One region of the Streptomyces sp. NPDC005963 genome, then DNA from elsewhere that is predicted to be linked to it. Evidence: riboswitches for the same ligand, from Rfam matches in the RefSeq annotation. Region 1 holds a riboswitch; the other holds the start of a gene.
What was found. A riboswitch is a leader RNA that binds a small molecule or an ion and turns the genes downstream of it on or off. The one in region 1 is predicted to bind S-adenosylmethionine.
Positions count from the first base shown of each region.

Region 1 (9,448 bases):
CTGAACCTGCGCCAAGCGGCAACCCTCTGCGTGGCCCTGAGCATCTGCGCCCTGCTCGTCGTGCCCGGCAACTTCCCGGAGCTCAGCGGCGACGCCCGCATCACGCTCGCCGTGTTCGCCCTGGCGACCTGCGCCTGGATCGGCACCCCGATCGACGACACCTACATCGCCCTCGGCGCGGGTCTCGCGCTCACCGCCACCGGCGTGATCTCCAGCGATGCCCTCTTCGGCACCCTGGGCGACGACACGGTCTGGCTGCTGATCTGCGCCTTCGTCCTGGCCGCTGCCGTGGCCAGGACCGGGCTCGCCGGGCGGGCCGCGGCGTTCCTGGTCGGCGGGGCCCGCAGCGTACGGCAGTTGGTGCACCTGACGACCGCAGCCCTCGTGGTCACCGCCTTCGCCGTGCCGGCGACCTCGGGACGGGCCGCGCTCGCCATGCCCGTCTTCCTGGCGCTCGCCAAGGCGCTCCAGGAACGCAAGCGCCTGGTGGTCATGTTGGCGCTCCTCTTCCCCACCGTCATCCTGTTGTCCGCCGTCGCCACGCTGATCGGCGCCGGCGCCCACCTGATCACGGTGTCGGTCCTGTGGGAGGCCGCGGGCGAACGCATCGGCTTCACCGAATGGCTGCTGCTCGGACTGCCCCTGGCCGTCGTCTCCTCCCATCTGGCGGCCGAGGTCGTCCTGTTCACCACGACCCGGCGCGCCGATCGCAAGGGGCCCGTGCACATCACCGCCGACGAGATCCAGGAACACAGCGACCGACCCGTCACCGGCCCGTGGGAAGCGGCCGAGACCCGGTGCGCCGTCCTGTTGGCCACCGTCGTCGCCCTGTGGTGCAGCGAGCCGCTCCACCGCGTGCCGCCCGCCGTCGTCGCCCTGATCGGCGCGGTCGTCGCCGCCTCCCCCGCGCTGGGCACCGTACGGCTCAAGGACGCCCTGAAGACGGTGCCGTGGGCCCTGCTGCTGTTCATGGCCGCGACCATGGCCATGGGTCTGGCGCTCGCCGACTCCGGAGCCGCGCAGTGGCTGGTCTCCGGGGTGCCCCTGGACCTGCCTCCGTGGCTGTTCCTGGCCGTCGTGGTGGCCGTGTCCACACTGGCGCACCTGGTGCTCCAATCCCGGTCGGCCCGGTCGTCGGTACTGGTGCCGCTGGTGGTCGCCGCCGCCATCGGGGCGGGCGTCAACCCGGTGGCCGCGGCCCTCGCCTCCACCGCCGCTGCGGGCTTCTGCCACACCCTGCCCGCATCGGCCAAGCCCGTGACCCTCTTCGCCGAGATCCCGGGCATCCCCACCTACACCCCGCGTGACCTGCTGCGGATGTCCGCCGTGCTGGCGCCGATGACCGCGGCCCTCGTGCTCCTCTTCGCCGTCGCCGTCTGGCCGCTCCTCGGCGTGCCGGTCCGCTGACGCACCCTCGCCCTCACCCTCAAGGAGTGCCACCCATGTTGATCCGATTCGCCATCGCCCCCAGCGGCTTCAAGGAATCCCTCTCCGCCCAGTCCGCAGCGACCGCCATCGCGGCGGGTGTGCGCCGGGTCGTCCCCCATGCGGAGATCGATCTGATACCGCTGGTCGACGGGGGTGAGGGCACCGCCGAGGCGCTGGCGTCCTCGTCGGGCGGGCGGCTGGTGCGGCTGACCGCAACCGGACCCACGGGCGAGCGCATCGGGACGCACTTCGCCCTGCTCGGAGACGGAGAGGGCACGGCCGTGGTGGAGATGGCGGCCGTCGCCGGACTCTCCCTCGTACCGCGTGATCTGCGTGATCCCGGGGCCACCACCACCTATGGCGTCGGGGAGTTGATCCGAGCCGCCCTCGACACGGGCGCCCGCCGCATCCTCGTCGGCTGCGGGGACTCCGGCACCTGCGACGGCGGCGCGGGCGCGCTCCAGGCCCTGGGGGCGCGGCTGCTCGACGTCGACGGCAGGGAACTCCCCCTCGGCGGCCGGGAACTGGCCCGCCTCGACCGGATCGACACCTCGGCGCTCGATCCGCGCCTGGCCGCCACCGAGATCCGGGTCGCCTGCAATCCCTTCAACGTGCTCTGCGGGGAGCGCGGCGTCGCCCGCGTCTTCGGCCCGCAGAAGGGCGCCACCCCCACACAGGTGGAGCAGTTGTCGGCCGGTCTGGAGCACTGGGCGACCGTCCTCACCCGTGACTTCCGGGTACGGGACGACCTCTTCGGCGGACCGGGCACGGGAGCCTCCGGCGGGCTCGGCGCCGGGCTCGCCGCCCTGGGCGCCCGGCTCCTGCCCCGCTTCGACGTGCTCCTGGACCAACTCGACCTCGACGAGCGGTTGGCCCGGGCCGATCTGGTGATCACCGCGGAAGGCGCACTGGACCACCAGACCCCGCGCGGCAAGGTCCCGGCCGAGGTCGCCAGGCGCGCCAAGCGGTACGGACGTGAAGTGCTGGCCCTGGCCGGCACCATCGGCGAGGGCGCACACCAGGTGCGTTCGGTGGGCGTCGACGCGTACGGCTCCATCCTGCCGGCACCGGTCAGTCTGACGGAGGCGCTCGGCCGCGGCGGCGAGTTCCTCACCGACGCCACCGAACGCGCCCTGCGGATGGTACTGATCGGGACGCGTCTGTCGGCGGGCGTCGACGGTCAGACGGAGGGGGCGGTGGTCCTGTCGGGAACGCAGCGGCCGTCCTCGGTGCGGTAGTTCCAGCGGGCGCCGTCGCGCACGAGTTCCTTGACGGCTCCGACGAACCGCTCCACGTGCTCGTCGGGGGTGCCGGCGCCGAAGCTGACCCGGATCGCGTTCAACGAGCCGGGGGTCTCGTCCGGTGCGCCGCACTCCCCCGGCTCCTGCGGGGTGCTGCCCAGCAGGGTGCGGACCAGCGGATGCGCGCAGAAGAGTCCGTCGCGCACCCCGATGCCGTACTCGGCGGAGAGCGCGGCGGCGAAGTGGGAGCTGTTCCAGCCCTGGACGACGAAGGAGATCACGCCCACCCGCGGCGCCTCGTCCCCGAACAGGGAGAGCACCTTGACCTCGGGCACCTCGGCGAGACCCGCGCGGACCGTGGCGACGAGGCGCTGCTCCCGGGCGACGAGGCGGTCGAAGCCCTCTTCGCTGAGGGCCTTGCAGGCGGAGGCGATGGCGTAGACGCCGATCACGTTCGGTGAGCCGGCCTCGTGCCGGGCGGCGGTGGTGTGCCACTCGACGTCGACTCCGCCGTCCGCTCGGCGCGCGACCTGCCGGGACGCGCCGCCGCCCGCGAGGTAGGGCTCGGCGTCCTGGAGCCAGTCGGCGCGACCTGCGAGCACGCCCGAGCCGAAGGGCGCGTAGAGCTTGTGGCCCGAGAAGGCGACCCAGTCCACGTCCAGTTCGCTCACGGAGACACGGTGGTGGGGGGCGAGTTGGGCGGCGTCGAGGACGATCCGGGCACCGTGGGCGTGGGCCGCTGCGGTCAGCTCGCGTACCGGCCAGAGCTCACCGGTGACATTGGACGCCCCGGTGACGCAGACCAGCGCGGGCCCGTAGGGATCGCGGTCGGCGAGGGCCCGCTCCAGGGTGGCGACGGCCTCGTCGGGAGTGCGGGGCGCGTTGAGGTAGGTGACCTGTGCGTCCTGCCACGGCAGCAGCGAGGCGTGGTGCTCGGTCTCGAAGACGAAGACCTGGCAGTCGGCGGGCAGGCAGGAGGCGAGGAGGTTGAGCGAGTCGGTGGTGGAGCGGGTGAACACGACCTGGTCGGCGCTGCGGCAGTCGAGGAACTCCGCGACCGTCCGGCGGCTGTTCTCGAACAGATCGGTGGAGAGTTGGGAGAGGTATCCGGCGCCGCGGTGGACGCTGCCGTAGTACGGCGCATAGGCGGCGACGTCGTCCCAGACGCGCTGGAGGGCGGGGGCGCTGGCGGCGTAGTCGAGTGCGGCGTAGGTGACTTCACCCCCGGTGACGAGGGGAACGGTCACGTCCCGTCCGAGCACGGGGAGCGGGGCGGCACAGGCGGGATCGGTGTCCGTGGCGGAAGTGGCAGCGGCGACAGCGGTGTTCGGGCGTGCGGACATGACGGAATCTCCCCGGTGATGACAGGCTGAATGTCTTCATGACCCGTACGCGGGCAGGGCGAAGGGGCCCTCGTCGTACGGGGATTGCCTCAGAGCACGCGGGTGTGGCCGCGTGGAGGGTGTGCTGAAGGAGGGGCGAAGAGCCCTATCGCATTCGCTTGCTCACGAGACTGCTCCCTTGAGGACCAGGACCCCAGGGTTCGCAGGGGTCCGCGCTTGCCGCGGGCCTCGCTGCCCACGGCCTGGTCTTCACCCGGGGCACCCCGCCACGGACGGAGGGTTGCCGGACAGCGGGCCGGGGCCGTAATCGCTGTCACTCATGACCTGAGAAGACGGTATGCCAGTGTCTCGCGATACCGCAACCCGTTCCGCATTCCGGACGCCCCGGGGGAGGTTGCCACCGTGGGGGCGTGCCGGGGCTCCCGACACGCCCACCGGGCGAAGCACCGTCTCAGCCGTTGCTGGCGGCCACCCAGCGCTCCAACGCGGCACGAGCGGCCCCGGAGTCGATGGACTCGGCCGCCCGGGCGACCCCGGCCGCCAACCGGTCGTTGAGCGTCCCCTCCTCCGGCGACTGCGCCACCAGCGCCGCCGCGGAGTTCAGTAGGACCGCATCCCGGATCGGACCCGTCTCGCCGTTGAGCAGCCGTCGGGCCACATCCGCGTTGTACGAGGCGTCCGCACCGCGCAGGGCCTCCACCGGCACCAGGTCGATGCCGATGTCCCGCGGGTCGAAACGCTCCTCGTGGACCGATCCGTCCCGGACCACCCAGACGCGGGACGTGGCGGTCGTCGTCAGTTCGTCGAGGCCGTCGTCGCCGCGGAACACCAGCGCCGACGCACCGCGCTCGGCGAGCACCCCGGCCATGATCGGAGCCATCCGGGCGTCCGCGACCCCGGTGGCCTGGGCCATCACCCGCGCGGGGTTGGTCAAGGGCCCCAGGAAGTTGAACACCGTACGGATACCGAGTTCCTTGCGGGCCACGCCGACGTGCCGCAGGGCCGGGTGGAACTTCACCGCGAAGCAGAAGGTGATGCCCGCCTCCTCGGCGACCTCCGCGACGCGCTGCGGGGTCAGCTCCAGGTTCACCCCGAGCTTCTCCAGGACGTCCGAGGCCCCGGAGGCGCTCGACGCCGCGCGGTTGCCGTGCTTGACGACCTTGACCCCGGCGCCCGCGACGACAATCGCGGACATGGTGGAGATGTTCACCGTCTTGGCGCCATCGCCGCCGGTGCCGACGATGTCGACGCACGGGCCGGGCACCTCGATGAGATGGGCGTGCTCGTACATGGTCCGCACGAGGCCGGAGATCTCCTCGACGGTCTCGCCCTTGGCGCGCAGGGCGACCGCGAGGCCGGCGATCTGCACATGGGTGGCCTCGCCGCTGAGGATGCGGTCCATGGCCCAGGCGGTGGCGCGGGCACTGAGGTCACGGTTGTCGAGGAGGGCGTTCAGCACGACGGGCCAGGAGAGGTCCGCCACGCTGTCGCCGCCAACCGGGGTCACAACGTTCATGGTCCGCTCCAGGGTCCACGGGCTGAATGGATACGACCCACCCTATCCAGCGCCGGGAACGGCAAAGAGCCCCGTCCAATCATTGGACGGGGCTCCTGCTGTGGCGATCAACAGATGCGGATGATCAGTGGTGGCCGTGGCCGCTCGTGATCTCCTTGTACTCCTCGGCGGTCGGCTTCGGGATCTGGTTCCCCTCGCCGTAGAAGCCCTTGCTGAGGCTGACCTTGAGCCGCTGGGTCGGGCCGACCTTGCGCTCGACGCCGTTCTCGTCGACCGTCGGGCCGGCGTCCAGGGGCTCGTACTGCTCGTGCGAGGTGAGCGTGTACAGCTGGCCCTGGCTGAGCGGCTCGTGCACCTCGATGAACTCACCGTGCGGCAGGCGCTTGATGATGCCGGTCTCCCGACCGTGCAGCACCTTGTCGCGGTCGCGGCGCTGAAGACCGAGACAGATGCGCTTCGTGGCGATGAACGCGAGGACCGGTCCGACGAAGAAGAAGATCCGGACGAACCAGGTGATCGTGTTGATCGACAGGTTGAAGTGCGTGGCCACGATGTCGTTGCCGCCACCGATGAGCATGATGAAGTACGCCGTCAGCCAGGCCACGCCGAAGCCGGTGCGGGTCGGCGTGTTGCGCGGACGGTCCAGGATGTGGTGCTCGCGCTTGTCGCCGGTGACCCACGACTCGATGAACGGATACAGCGCGATCGCGCCCAGTACGAGTGGGAAGACCAGCAGCGGAACCATCACGCCGAGCGCCAGTGTGTGGCCCCAGGCGTTGATCTCCCAGCCGGGCATCACTCGGACCAGACCTTCGGCGAAGCCCATGTACCAGTCCGGTTGGGCTCCGGTGGAGACCAGGTCGGCACGGTAGGGGCCGAGTGCCCAGATCGGGTTGAGCGTCGCCACCGCGGCGACCGCCGAGATCACACCGAAGACCAGGAAGAAGAAGCCTCCGGCCTTCGCCATGTAGACGGGCAGCAGCGGCATGCCGACGACGTTCTTCTCGGTCCGGCCGGGACCCGCGTACTGGGTGTGCTTGTGGTACACGACGAGGATCAAGTGGCCCACGAGCAGTCCGAGCATGATGCCGGGTAGCAGCAGGATGTGGATCGAGTAGAACCGGGCCACAAAGTCGTGACCTGGGAACTCCCCGCCGAACAGGAACATCGAGATGTACGTGCCGACGACCGGTACGGACAGGATGGCGCCCTGGGTGAAGCGGACACCGGTGCCGGAGAGCAGGTCGTCCGGCAGCGAGTAACCGGTGAAACCGGTGAACATGCCGAGGACGAGCAGCAGGAAGCCGAACAGCCAGTTGATCTCACGCGGCTTGCGGTACGCGCCCGTGAAGAAGACGCGCATCATGTGGACCATCATCGCCGCGACGAAGATCAGCGCGGCCCAGTGGTGCATCTGGCGGATCAGCAGACCACCGCGGACGTCGAAGCTGATGTCCAGCGTGGAGGCGTATGCCTCCGACATCCGCACGCCCTGCATCGGCACATAGCTGCCGTGGTAGACGATCTCGTTCATCGACGGGTGGAAGAACAGCGTCAGATACACACCCGTGAGGATGATGATGACGAAGCTGTAGAGGCAGATCTCACCGAGCATGAAGGACCAGTGGTCCGGGAAGATCTTGCGCATGTTGGCCTTGGCCAGGGAGTAGATCCCGAGCCGGCCGTCCGCCCAGTCGGCGACGCGCTCGCCCGCCGGGGCCTTGCGCTGGTTGTCAGCGCCCTTGGACTCTGTCGTGGTGCTCATCCGCGCTCCCAGAAGGAAGGTCCGACCGGCTCCGTGAAGCCGTCGAGTGCTTCGAGGTTGCCCTCGGTGTTCACACCGATCCGCAACTGCGGGAGGGGGTGACCGGCAGGGCCGAAGATCACTCGGGCTCCGTCGGCGAGGTCGAAGGTGGACTGGTGGCACGGGCAGAGCACGTGGTGGGTCTGCTGCTCGTAGAGGCTGATCGGGCAGCCGACGTGCGTACAGATCTTCGAGAAGGCGACGATGCCCTCGTGCGACCACTCCAGCTCGCGCTTGTCCTTGATGTCGTCAGGACGGATCCGGACGATCATCAGGGCCGCCTTGGCGATCTCCTTCTGGAAATCGTGGTCGTCCATCTGGAGACCCTCGGGCATGGCGAAGACCAGCGAACCGACCGTGATGTCCTCGGGCCGCAGCGGCTCCATCGTGTTCATGTTGATGAGCTGCTTGCCCTTGGCCCACAACGTGGTGCGGAGCTTCTTCTCCGGCAGCGGACCGAGGTCACGCAGCAGCACCACTCCGGAGAGCGGCACCAGCGCCATCGCACCGAACATCGTGTTGCGGATCAGCTTGCGCCGGCCGAAGCCGGACTCTTCGTTGCCCGCCGCCCAGTCGGCCAGGACCTGGGCCTTGACCTCGGGGGACGCCGCGATCGGGTGCCGCTCGTCGGCGACTTCCTGATCGGACATCAGGGTACGGGCCCAGTGGACCGCGCCCGCTCCGATGAAGAAGAGCGCCGCGCCGAGCGTGAGGCCGAGCGAGAAGTTCAGCGCGCTCACCCGGCCGAACGGCCAGATGTAGACGAGCTTGTCCACGGGGAAGATCACGAAGCACGCGATGAAGGCGACTGTCGACAGCATCGAGAGCGTGAACATCAGTGCTACGGCGCGCTCGGACCGCTTGGCGGCCCGCTCGTCGATGTCCTGTATGCGCGGCTTGTGGGCCGGCAGTCCCGGATCGGCGAACGGATTGTCGTCCGCGCGCTGGGCTACGGCGGTGTTCCCGTGCCCCCCTGCGCCGTGCGCAGCGCCCTGCTCTTGCGGCAGGTTCTCTTCTGGAATGTCTTGGCTACTCATGACTTCTTGGCCTTAGCGGTGTGGGCCGCGACCCAAACGGCAACTGCGATCAACGCACCCAGTCCGAAGACCCAGGCGAACAGGCCCTCACTGACGGGGCCGAGCCCACCCAGCGAGAGACCACCAGGGCTGGACGCCTTGTCGGGGTCGTTCATGGCCTCGACGTAAGCGATGACGTCCTGCTTCTCCTTCTGGGGCAGGACCCCGTCCGGGAAGGAGGGCATGTTCTGCGGGCCGGTCTGCATGGCCTCGTAGATGTGCTTGGCGCTCACGCCCTCCAGGGTGGGGGCGTACTTGCCGTCGGTCAGCGCGCCGCCCTTGCCGGTGAAGTTGTGGCACTGGGCGCAGTTCGTGCGGAAGAGGTCGCCACCGTTGGCGATGTCAGCGCCCTTGGCGCTGTACTGCTTCTCGGTGGGGGTGATCGGACCGGCCCCGAACGAGGCTACGTACGCGGCCAGCTGGTCGATCTGGGCCTGCGTGTAGACGTTCTTCTTCTTCGGCACCTGCGCGCCGGGCTGCTGGGCCGGCATGCGGCCGGTCGCGACCTGGAAGTCGACGGCGGCTGAGCCGACACCGACGAGGCTCGGGCCGTCAGTGGTGCCCTGACCGCCGGTTCCGTGGCAGCTGGCGCAGCCAACGGTGTAGAGCTTCTTGCCCTCCTCGATGGCGAGGGACTGGGAGGTTTCATCGGCCTGCGCCTTGTCCGCAGGCGCGAACGCGGCGTACAGCCCCCCGGTGGCCGCCAGCGCGAGGAGTAGGACGACGACCGCCGCCAGCGGATGGCGTCGTCGTGCGGAGAGCTTTTTCACGGATTACCCCGGTGTCAGGATTTTCTGCGTCGATGCTTCTGGACTGTGTCTGCTTCGGGCTTCTGCGTCCGGCAGTGTCGCCCGCGCCGTTACTTGATCAAGTAGATCGTGGCGAAGAGGCCGATCCAGACGACATCGACGAAGTGCCAGTAGTAGGACACGACGATGGCGGCGGTTGCCTGCTCATGGGTGAATCTCCTGGCCGCGTAGGTACGGCCCAGGACCAGCAGGAAGGCGATCAGTCCGCCCGTCACATGCAGTCCGTGGAAG
Region 1 is NZ_JBEXVD010000004.1:364,895-374,342, forward strand. Features, by position in the region: gene ABZ348_RS09495 (SLC13 family permease) at 1-1,407, shown strand, start outside; gene ABZ348_RS09500 (glycerate kinase) at 1,443-2,666, shown strand; gene ABZ348_RS09505 (aminotransferase class V-fold PLP-dependent enzyme) at 2,609-4,012, opposite strand; SAM riboswitch class IV at 4,220-4,337, opposite strand; gene trpD (anthranilate phosphoribosyltransferase) at 4,464-5,528, opposite strand; gene ABZ348_RS09515 (cytochrome bc complex cytochrome b subunit) at 5,653-7,293, opposite strand; gene ABZ348_RS09520 (Rieske 2Fe-2S domain-containing protein) at 7,290-8,369, opposite strand; gene ABZ348_RS09525 (c-type cytochrome) at 8,366-9,178, opposite strand; gene ABZ348_RS09530 (heme-copper oxidase subunit III) at 9,268-9,448, opposite strand, start outside.

Region 2 (9,448 bases), on a different contig from region 1:
CCAGCGCCAGATGGTAGTCCTGCACCAGGACCGCGGCACCTTCACCCGCACGGTCGGCCAGCGCCTGTGCGAAGGCCCGGTTGTACTGCTCGTACGCGCCCCACTGCCGGCGGAACTCCAGGTCGAAGACGGGCTCCAACGGGGTCTGGTAGAGCATGTGGTTGATGAACCAGAGCACGGAGTTGGCGATGCCGTTGTACGCGTCGTGATGGATGCCCGCGTCGATGTCGAGCATGAGGACGCCCGGCTCGCCGACGCCGCGACGCACGGCCTCCCGATCGCCGTCACCGAGGGCCGAGCACACCCAGAGGGCGTCCGCCTCCGATCCGATGGCGGAGAGCCCGGAAACCAGACCACCGCCTCCGCGCCGCGAGTCGAGGGTCCCGTCGTCCCGGACGGTGTAGGAGATGGGGCCGCGGTTCGACGCGACGAGGATCTGGGCAGCTGAGTGCTCGGAGACCATGTCGCGAACCTAGCCCGTCCCGCAAACCCCCAAACGTGCGTTCGCCCTCAAGGCCCCTCCCACACCACAACTGGCTCAATCTCCGCACTACCCACTACTACGACTCCCCGCCAATCCCCCGACCTCTCGACCGATGCCCTGCCCCCACCCGAAGCCCAGCTCGCGCTTCGACCAAGGCACCGGAGCCCTGATTGACGCACTACCCCCACCCGAAGCCCAGCTCGCGAATTCGGCCGAGGTGCCGCAACCCTGATCGACGGCCTGACACCCCGCCCGAACCTGCACCCGTGGATCGGGTCGAGGGCCCCGAAGCCTGTTGGCTGGTGTTCTGGGGGCGCGCAGGGGGTGTCCCCGGAAGCGTTGGCGGCATCCAGAGCTGAAACCAACGGATCAGCTTCGGGCCGCCGACGGTGAGGAGTCACGCCCGAAAGCACCCCCACCACCCGCACCCCACCCAGACCCGCACCCGGACCCCCCAAAGCCCAGCACCCCGAACCCGAGCCCTCCCAGCCCGTCCGGCGCTTGAGGACGGAACCCCCAACCCCCCGAGGCAGAACCAACGAACAAGCCCCACCCGGAACAAGCCACCCCCCCCAAGGCGGAACCCAACAGACGGGCCCCACCCGAATGAGCGAAGCCCTCACCCCTTGCGCCGCCCCCGTGCCGCCGCCACCGCCACCACCCCGGCCGCCGTGAGGCTCAACGCCAGCCCGCCCAGGAGCCATAGGCGCTCGGTGGCGGGGTTGCTCGCCGGGGTCGTGGGGGCGGCGGCTCCCACGAGGGCGACGACGATGACGAAAATTCCGGTACCTCTCAGCGCATGACGTCCAAAGTTCATAAATAGGATAGTCATCAAAAAAGAGGTGCGAGTCATTGCTATGCGGCGCGACGCGCCGCATACTCACCGATCTCGCGCATCGGCGGACGTTCCTCCGTGTCCACCGGATGGGTCCGCGGCACGAACCCCTCCTCGCCCCGTTCGAACTGGGTCAGTGCCGGCCGTACCAAGTGCCCACGCGACAGGCGCAGTTGGGCCGTTCGATAGATCGTCGCCGCCATGCGGCCGAGTGCCTGGCCGTCCTGGTGGCGGTGTTTGCGGGAGCCGACGTCCACCTGCGCCAGGCTGTCGAGCCCCACCGTGTGCAGCGCGTCCACCAGGAGTCCCAGTTCCACCCCGTAACCGACGGGGAAGGGCAGCCGCTCCAGCAGGGAGCGCCGTGCCGCGTACTCGCCGCCGAGCGGCTGGACGAACCCGGCCAGCGCCGGCCAGTGCAGATTCAGTAGCGGCCGGGCCACCAGTTCCGTCACCCGGCCGCCCTGACCTGCGAGCTCGCCGAGTGGACGGTCGTACATCGCCTTGACGAAGTGCACCTCGGGTTCGGTCAGCAGCGGGCCCACGATCCCGGACACAAAGTCCGCGGAGAAGTCCCTGAGGTCTGCGTCCACGAAGCAGACGATGTCACCGCGCGTCACCATCAGGGAGCGCCAGAGCACCTCGCCCTTGCCGGCCACCGCCGGGATCCGCGGCAGGATGGTGTCCCGGTGCACCACGCGTGCCCCTGCCGCCGCCGCGACCTCCGCCGTACGGTCCGTGGAGCCCGAGTCGATCACCACCAGTTCGTCGACGAGCGGTAGCGACTCCATCAGCTCACGCCGGATGACGGTCGCGATCTCGCCGACCGTCGCCTCCTCGTTCAGGGCGGGAAGGACCACGCTGACGGTGGTTCCCGATGCGCGTTTGGCCGCCATCAGCCGGGCCAGCGGGCGGTCGGCTGCCGACCAGGAACGCCTGGTCAGCCAGCGCTCCACCTCTTCCAGCACGTTCGCCACTCCTGCACTTTGTGATCCATCTCGCGGTTCGGACGACTATCTCAACAGTCCGGGCGTTCGGTTACAGTCTTGAGCAACGCTGAAGCCCGGCGCACGTCGGGGTGACGCGTTCACCGGTGTGGAGCGACCACCGCCCCACATGATCAACAATCGAATACCGCTCATCCAGAGGGGCAGAGGGACACGGCCCGTTGAAGCCCCGGCAACCCTCCAGCCGGTCTCCGTCGCATTGAGAATCGCCGCCAGCCACCGATGGTTCCGTACGTTCAGTACGGCAGCCGTCCGTCGTGTGAGGCAGTCGATTCAGCGCCGCGAGGCTCCCGGCTCGGGAAGGTGCCAAATCCGTCTCATGGCGAAATGCGTCATGAGGAAGATGAGGAGAAAGGGCCTCGCCTCCATGGCTGTGCAGACTGTCGCAGACACCACCACGCTCGACCTCGGACCCGCCGCAGCGCTTTCCTGTCGCGAGTGCGGAGAGCGTTTCGAACTCGGCCCGATCTTCGCCTGTGCCTCGTGCTTCGGCCCGCTGGAAGTCGCCTATGAGCTTCCGGTCGGCGACCCGGAGGGGCTGCGCAAGCGGATCGAAGCGGGCCCGGACAGCATCTGGCGGTACGCCCCCCTGCTGCCCGTCCCCGCCGACGTGGCGGACAAGCCCAATCTCAACCCCGGCTTCACCAAGCTGGTGAAGGCCGACAACCTCGCCCGCGAACTCGGTGTGACCGGCTCGCTCCACATCAAGGACGACTCCGGCAACCCGACCCACTCCTTCAAGGACCGGGTCGTCGCCATCGCCGTGGAGGCCGCCCGCGCCTTCGGCTTCACCACGCTGTCGTGCTCCTCCACCGGCAACCTGGCGGGTGCGGTCGGCGCCGCAGCGGCCCGTGCCGGTCTGCGCTCCTGCGTCTTCATCCCGCACGACCTGGAGCAGGGCAAGGTCGTCATGGCCGCGGTGTACGGCGGTGAGCTGGTCGGCATCGAGGGCAACTACGACGACGTCAACCGCTTCTGCTCCGAGCTGATCGGCGACCCGCTCGGCGAGGGCTGGGGCTTCGTCAACGTCAACCTCCGCCCGTACTACGGCGAGGGTTCCAAGACCCTCGCGTACGAGATCTGCGAACAGCTCGGCTGGCGCCTCCCCGACCAGATTGTGATTCCGATCGCGTCCGGCTCCCAGCTGACCAAGATCGACAAGGGGTTCCAGGAGCTGATCAAGCTCGGGCTCGTCGAGGACCGCCCGTACAAGATCTTCGGTGCACAGGCCGAGGGCTGCTCCCCGGTGTCCGCCGCCTTCAAGGCGGGGCACGATGTGGTGCGCCCGGTGAAGCCCGACACCATCGCCAAGTCCCTGGCGATCGGCAACCCCGCCGACGGACCGTACGTCCTGGACATCGCCCGTCGTACGGGCGGTGCCGTGGAGGACGTCAACGACGAGCAGATCGTGGACGCGATCAAGCTGCTGGCCCGTACCGAGGGCATCTTCGCGGAGACCGCGGGCGGCGTGACCGTCGGAGTGACGCGCAAGCTCATCGACAGCGGTGTGCTCGACCCCTCGCTCACCACGGTCGTCCTCAACACCGGTGACGGTCTCAAGACCCTGGACGCCGTCGCTCCGACCACCGGCCCCTCGGCGACCATCCGCCCGAGCCTGGACGCCTTCCGCGCCGCCGGCCTGGCCAACTGAGCCAACTGACCAACGGATCACTGGGAGACCCGAAGATGAGCGTCAACGTCCGCATCCCGACCATTCTGCGCACCTACACGGGCGGCAAGTCCGAGGTCCCGGCCGAGGGTGCGACCCTCTCCGAGGTGATCGCCGACCTGGAGAAGAACCACACGGGCATCGCAGCCCGCGTCCTGGACGACCAGGGCAAGCTGCGCCGGTTCGTCAACGTCTACGTGAACGACGACGACGTCCGCTTCGAGCAGGGCCTGGAGACGGCGACCCCGGACGGTGCGGGCATCTCCATCATCCCCGCCGTGGCCGGTGGCTAATTACGCAACGTCATTTCAATTGCCCCCTCCGTGAGAGAAACGGAGGGGGCAATTCTGCATGGTTGAGCGCGATACAGTTGGGGAAGGCCCCTCCGCTGCTTCCGTCAGCCGAGTAACAGAATGCGCCCCGGGTCCGATAAGAAACAGCCAATGTGCGTCGAAGCTTTGTCGCATAAGTCTTTTTTGTCGGGCCCGACTTGCCCCGGAATTTCTTGAATTCATATCAATTTCCCGTTAGCTGAGCCTGCGAATTGTCGTCCGATTGACCTGTTGCAGAGGGCAGTTGGGCAGATACATTCAGCCGCGGTCGACGCGTTCCGGCGCACGCCTATGAAGTCTCCTCGCCACTCCGGCGGGGAAAACAGAAACAGGTGAGGTCTGACCCGGGTCCGCGAAGTGCGGTCCTGCGCAAGGGCCAGTAATAGGGGAGTTAGGCATGGCTCAGGGCACCGTCAAGTGGTTCAACGCGGAGAAGGGCTACGGCTTCATCGCGGTCGACGGTGGTGCGGATGTTTTCGTCCACTACAGCGCGATTCAGATGGACGGCTACCGCACCCTGGAGGAGGGTCAGCGAGTCGAGTTCGAGATCTCGCAGGGGCAGAAGGGTCCGCAGGCGGACATGGTCAAGCTCGCGGTCTGACTCCGCGGCATCTGCGACGCGATCGGCCACCGACGCGCTCATCTATATGTACATGGGGTCCACATCCCGCCGGGGGGTGTGGACCCCATGTGCGTGCCCGCGCCCGAGGCCCGCGCCCGAGGCCCGCGCCCGAGGCCGCGCCCGAGGGTTTCGCGGCATCCGCACGACACCCCGGTGGTCTTTGCATCTGCACGGCATCCCCGCACGGCATCTCCCGGCGGCAGCATCGAGCCCCCGGCGGCAGCTGCCGGCGCCCGCGCCCGAGACGCTCGCTGACGTACTGCCCGCGCCCCTGTCGAGGACCCCTGCCGCGTTCCCTCCCACCCGTTCCTCGGGTCGGGCACACCGGCATCCGCGGCGCATCGATGGGGCCGGTGATGGCCGTCGGACGAGGTGTCCCGGCGGCGAGGGGAACGGCCGTGCGCCATCACCCGGCCATCGCCGAACTCCCGTCGCACAAGGTTTCCGCGCCCCCTGTGCTCCGCTGCGACACCCCGTACCACCAGGGCGCATACGGCGACGGGCACCCCGCGTGCGGCTGATTTCGTGGGGGTCGCGCGGGGGGTGGTTCTCTCGAAGGCGCTTGCACTCGAAGGGGGCGAGTGCTAATCATTGGCGTTAGCACTCTCCGGGTGAGAGTGACAAAAAGAAGGACCGGGTCGGTGAGGCCCGCAAGCCGGACGGTACAGAAAACCATCCGGCTGGCAGGCCGTCCGTCGCGGGCGCCAGCGCGGTCCCCCAGAGCTTCCCACCCAGTCCGTGGAGGACACTTCACATGGCAAAGATCATCGCGTTCGACGAGGAGGCACGGCGCGGCCTTGAGCGCGGGATGAACCAGCTCGCCGACGCCGTCAAGGTCACCCTCGGTCCCAAGGGCCGCAACGTCGTCCTTGAGAAGAAGTGGGGCGCGCCCACGATCACCAACGATGGTGTTTCCATCGCCAAGGAGATCGAGCTGGAGGACCCGTACGAGAAGATCGGCGCCGAGCTGGTCAAGGAAGTCGCCAAGAAGACGGATGACGTCGCTGGCGACGGAACGACCACCGCCACCGTTCTCGCTCAGGCGCTCGTGCGCGAGGGGCTGCGCAACGTCGCGGCCGGTGCCAACCCCATGGCCCTCAAGCGCGGTATCGAGAAGGCCGTCGAGGCCGTCTCCGGTGCCCTCCTTGAGCAGGCCAAGGACGTGGAGACCAAGGAGCAGATCGCTTCGACCGCCTCCATCTCCGCCGCTGACACCCAGATCGGCGAGCTCATCGCCGAGGCCATGGACAAGGTCGGCAAGGAAGGCGTCATCACCGTCGAGGAGTCCCAGACCTTCGGTCTGGAGCTGGAGCTCACCGAAGGCATGCGCTTCGACAAGGGCTACATCTCGGCGTACTTCGCCACCGACATGGAGCGTATGGAGGCGTCCCTGGACGACCCGTACATCCTGATCGTCAACTCCAAGATCGCCAGCGTGAAGGACCTGCTGCCGCTCCTGGAGAAGGTCATGCAGTCCGGCAAGCCGCTGCTGATCATCGCTGAGGACGTCGAGGGCGAGGCCCTCTCCACCCTCCTGGTCAACAAGATCAAGGGTGTCTTCAAGTCCGTGGCCGTCAAGGCTCCGGGCTTCGGCGACCGCCGCAAGGCCATGCTGAACGACATCGCCATCCTCACCGGCGGCACGGTCATCTCGGAAGAGGTCGGCCTCAAGCTGGAGAACACCGGTCTCGACCTGCTGGGCAACGCCCGCAAGGTCGTCATCACCAAGGACGAGACCACCATCGTCGACGGTGCCGGTGAGAGCGACCAGGTCGCCGGTCGGGTCAACCAGATCCGCGCCGAGATCGAGAGCTCCGACTCCGACTACGACCGCGAGAAGCTCCAGGAGCGCCTGGCGAAGCTGGCCGGCGGCGTGGCCGTCATCAAGGCCGGTGCCGCGACCGAGGTCGAGCTCAAGGAGCGCAAGCACCGCATCGAGGACGCCGTTCGCAACGCGAAGGCGGCCGTCGAGGAGGGCATCGTCGCCGGTGGCGGCGTGGCCCTGCTCCAGGCCACCTCGGTCTTCGAGAAGCTGGACCTCGTGGGCGACGAGGCGACCGGCGCCAACGCCGTGCGCCTGGCCCTGGAGGCCCCGCTGAAGCAGATCGCCGTCAACGCCGGCCTTGAGGGTGGCGTCGTCGTCGAGAAGGTGCGCAACCTCACCCCGGGTCACGGCCTCAACGCCGCGACCGGTGAGTACGTGGACATGATCGCCGAGGGCATCCTCGACCCGGCGAAGGTGACCCGCTCGGCGCTTCAGAACGCCGCGTCGATCGCCGCGCTGTTCCTCACCACCGAGGCTGTCATCGCTGACAAGCCCGAGAAGGCGTCCGCCGGTGCTCCCGGTGGCATGCCCGGCGGTGACATGGACTTCTGATCCTCCCAAGGATCGGTAGCCCTGCACATACGAAGGGCGGTACCCCAACTCCCAGGGGGTGCCGCCCTTCGGCGTGCCCGCGGCGGTCGCCGGCAGATGGAGTTCCCCAGCCCCCGGCCATCGATTCCAAGGGTGATTCCTCCGTAGATGGTCCGGTACGCCGTTCCAAGACGGGGCCGAGTGTGTTCCGGCCGGGACCCGCTTCGCCCCTCCCCGCCCAACTCCTGCTCCGGAACGACCCGTTCCCGTTCTACAGCCATAGGAGGAGAACAGGAATCGGTTGTCCGACCAGAGATGGATTCAAGCCCATCTGAGCGATGGATTCCCCGGTCGATCCCACACGGCAGTGTCGTCATGTCACCTGCATATGCCGGAAGGAATCCCCACGTGCAAAGACGACGACTGGTGCCCCTGCTCGCCGTGAGCGTCATGGCGACACTCGCCCCCGGTCTCGCCGCATCACCCGCAGCCGCCCAGCCGCTGGCCCAGTACACCCAGCAGAAGCCCACCTGGAAGCGCTGCGTCCCCGATCTTCCGGCCACACTCCAGTGCGCCAAGATCAAGGTGCCCCTCGACTACAAGAAGCCGACCGGCAAGAAGACCGAGGTGGCGATATCCCGGATGAAGACCAGCACCGCGGCCAAGCGCCGCGGCGTGCTGTTCTTCAACCCGGGTGGCCCCGGCGGCTCCGGCCTCTACATGCCGTACGACATGATGGGGATGCTGCCCAAGTCGGTCCGCGACCGGTACGACCTGATCGGCTTCGACCCGCGGGGCGTGAACCACAGTTCGCCCGTCAGCTGCGGCCTCACCAACAAGGACTTCGAATGGCCGCGCCCCTACAAGGCGGCCACGTTCAGCAAGGACGTCTCCTGGGCACGCGGGATCGCGGACAAGTGCCGCAAGAAGGCGGGTGACAAGCTCCCGCACTTCACCACCCGCAACACCGCCCGGGACATGGACGTCATCCGATCCGTCCTCGGTGAGAAGAAGATCTCCTACCTGGGCTACTCGTACGGCACCTATCTGGGCGCCGTCTACAGCCAGATGTTCCCCAGCCGGGCGGACCGGTTCGTCCTCGACAGCGCGGTGGACCCGAAGCTGGCCTGGCGCGGGATGATCCAGGTGTGGGCACAGGGCGCGGAGCCCGCGTTCAAGCGGTGGACCGAGTGGGTGGCCAAGCGCCACACGACCTACCGCCTCGGCGACACCCCGGCCAAGGTCAGCAAGACCTACTGGGACCTGGTGGCACGGGCCGACAAGAAGCCCATCAAGCTCGACGGCGAACTCCTCAGCGGCGACGACATCCGTGCCAACCGCCATGTGTTCTTCTTCGTGGAGATGGCGAGCATGGAGGTCTCCGACCTGAAGAAGGCGGCGGCCGGCAAGACCACGTCGGGCAAGCGCACCGCCCCGACCACCGAAGTGCCGCGCTCGTTCGCGACGTTGGACAACCTCGACTCGGCGTTCTGGACGGTCGTCTGCAACGACAACTCCGCCGCCTGGCCCCGGGACACCGAGCAGTACCGCAAGGACGCGGTACGCGACAAGGCCCGCTATCCGCTGTACGGCGACTTTGCCTCCAACATCAAGCCGTGCGCCTTCTGGGACAAGTCCGTCGAGCCGGTCACGGTGGTCGACAACAAGGTGCCCTCGCTGATCCTGCAGAACGAGTGGGACCCGCAGACCCCGCTCTCGTCCGGTGTGGGACTGCACCGGGCGCTGAAGGGCTCCAAGCTGCTCACGGTCAAGGGCGGCCAGGGCCACGGTGTCTACGGCGGCATGAACTACTGCGCCGACAGCATCACCAACACCTATCTCAACACCGGCAAGCTGCCCGCGAAGAACGTCAGTTGTAACGCGTCCGCAACACCGCGCTCCTCCGGTCCGCGCACCAGCCCGATCCCGTCACCCCAGTTGCCCAACCGCTTCTGAGTCCGGGTGTAGGCGGGGAAGGGGGTTCGCCGAGCGTCGGTACGTGACCGTACCCCGCGCGGCCGGGCGCCCTTCCCCGTATCGGTTTCCCGCGCTGGAGTCCCGTACCGGCGGTCACGGAGGATCGGCGGTCACCGAGGATCGGAGAGGGCGGAGTGCAGGAGATCACACCACCCACGAGGGTGGCAAA
Region 2 is NZ_JBEXVD010000036.1:51,572-61,019, reverse strand. Features, by position in the region: gene ABZ348_RS31830 (trehalose-6-phosphate synthase) at 1-463, opposite strand, end outside; gene ABZ348_RS31825 (hypothetical protein) at 1,104-1,301, opposite strand; gene ABZ348_RS31820 (glucosyl-3-phosphoglycerate synthase) at 1,340-2,284, opposite strand; SAM riboswitch class I at 2,452-2,673, shown strand; gene thrC (threonine synthase) at 2,691-3,974, shown strand; gene ABZ348_RS31810 (MoaD/ThiS family protein) at 4,010-4,285, shown strand; gene ABZ348_RS31805 (cold-shock protein) at 4,722-4,925, shown strand; gene groL (chaperonin GroEL) at 5,701-7,323, shown strand; gene ABZ348_RS31795 (alpha/beta fold hydrolase) at 7,711-9,258, shown strand.
Region 2: another riboswitch for S-adenosylmethionine. It lies ahead of thrC (threonine synthase); the one in region 1 lies ahead of ABZ348_RS09505 (aminotransferase class V-fold PLP-dependent enzyme).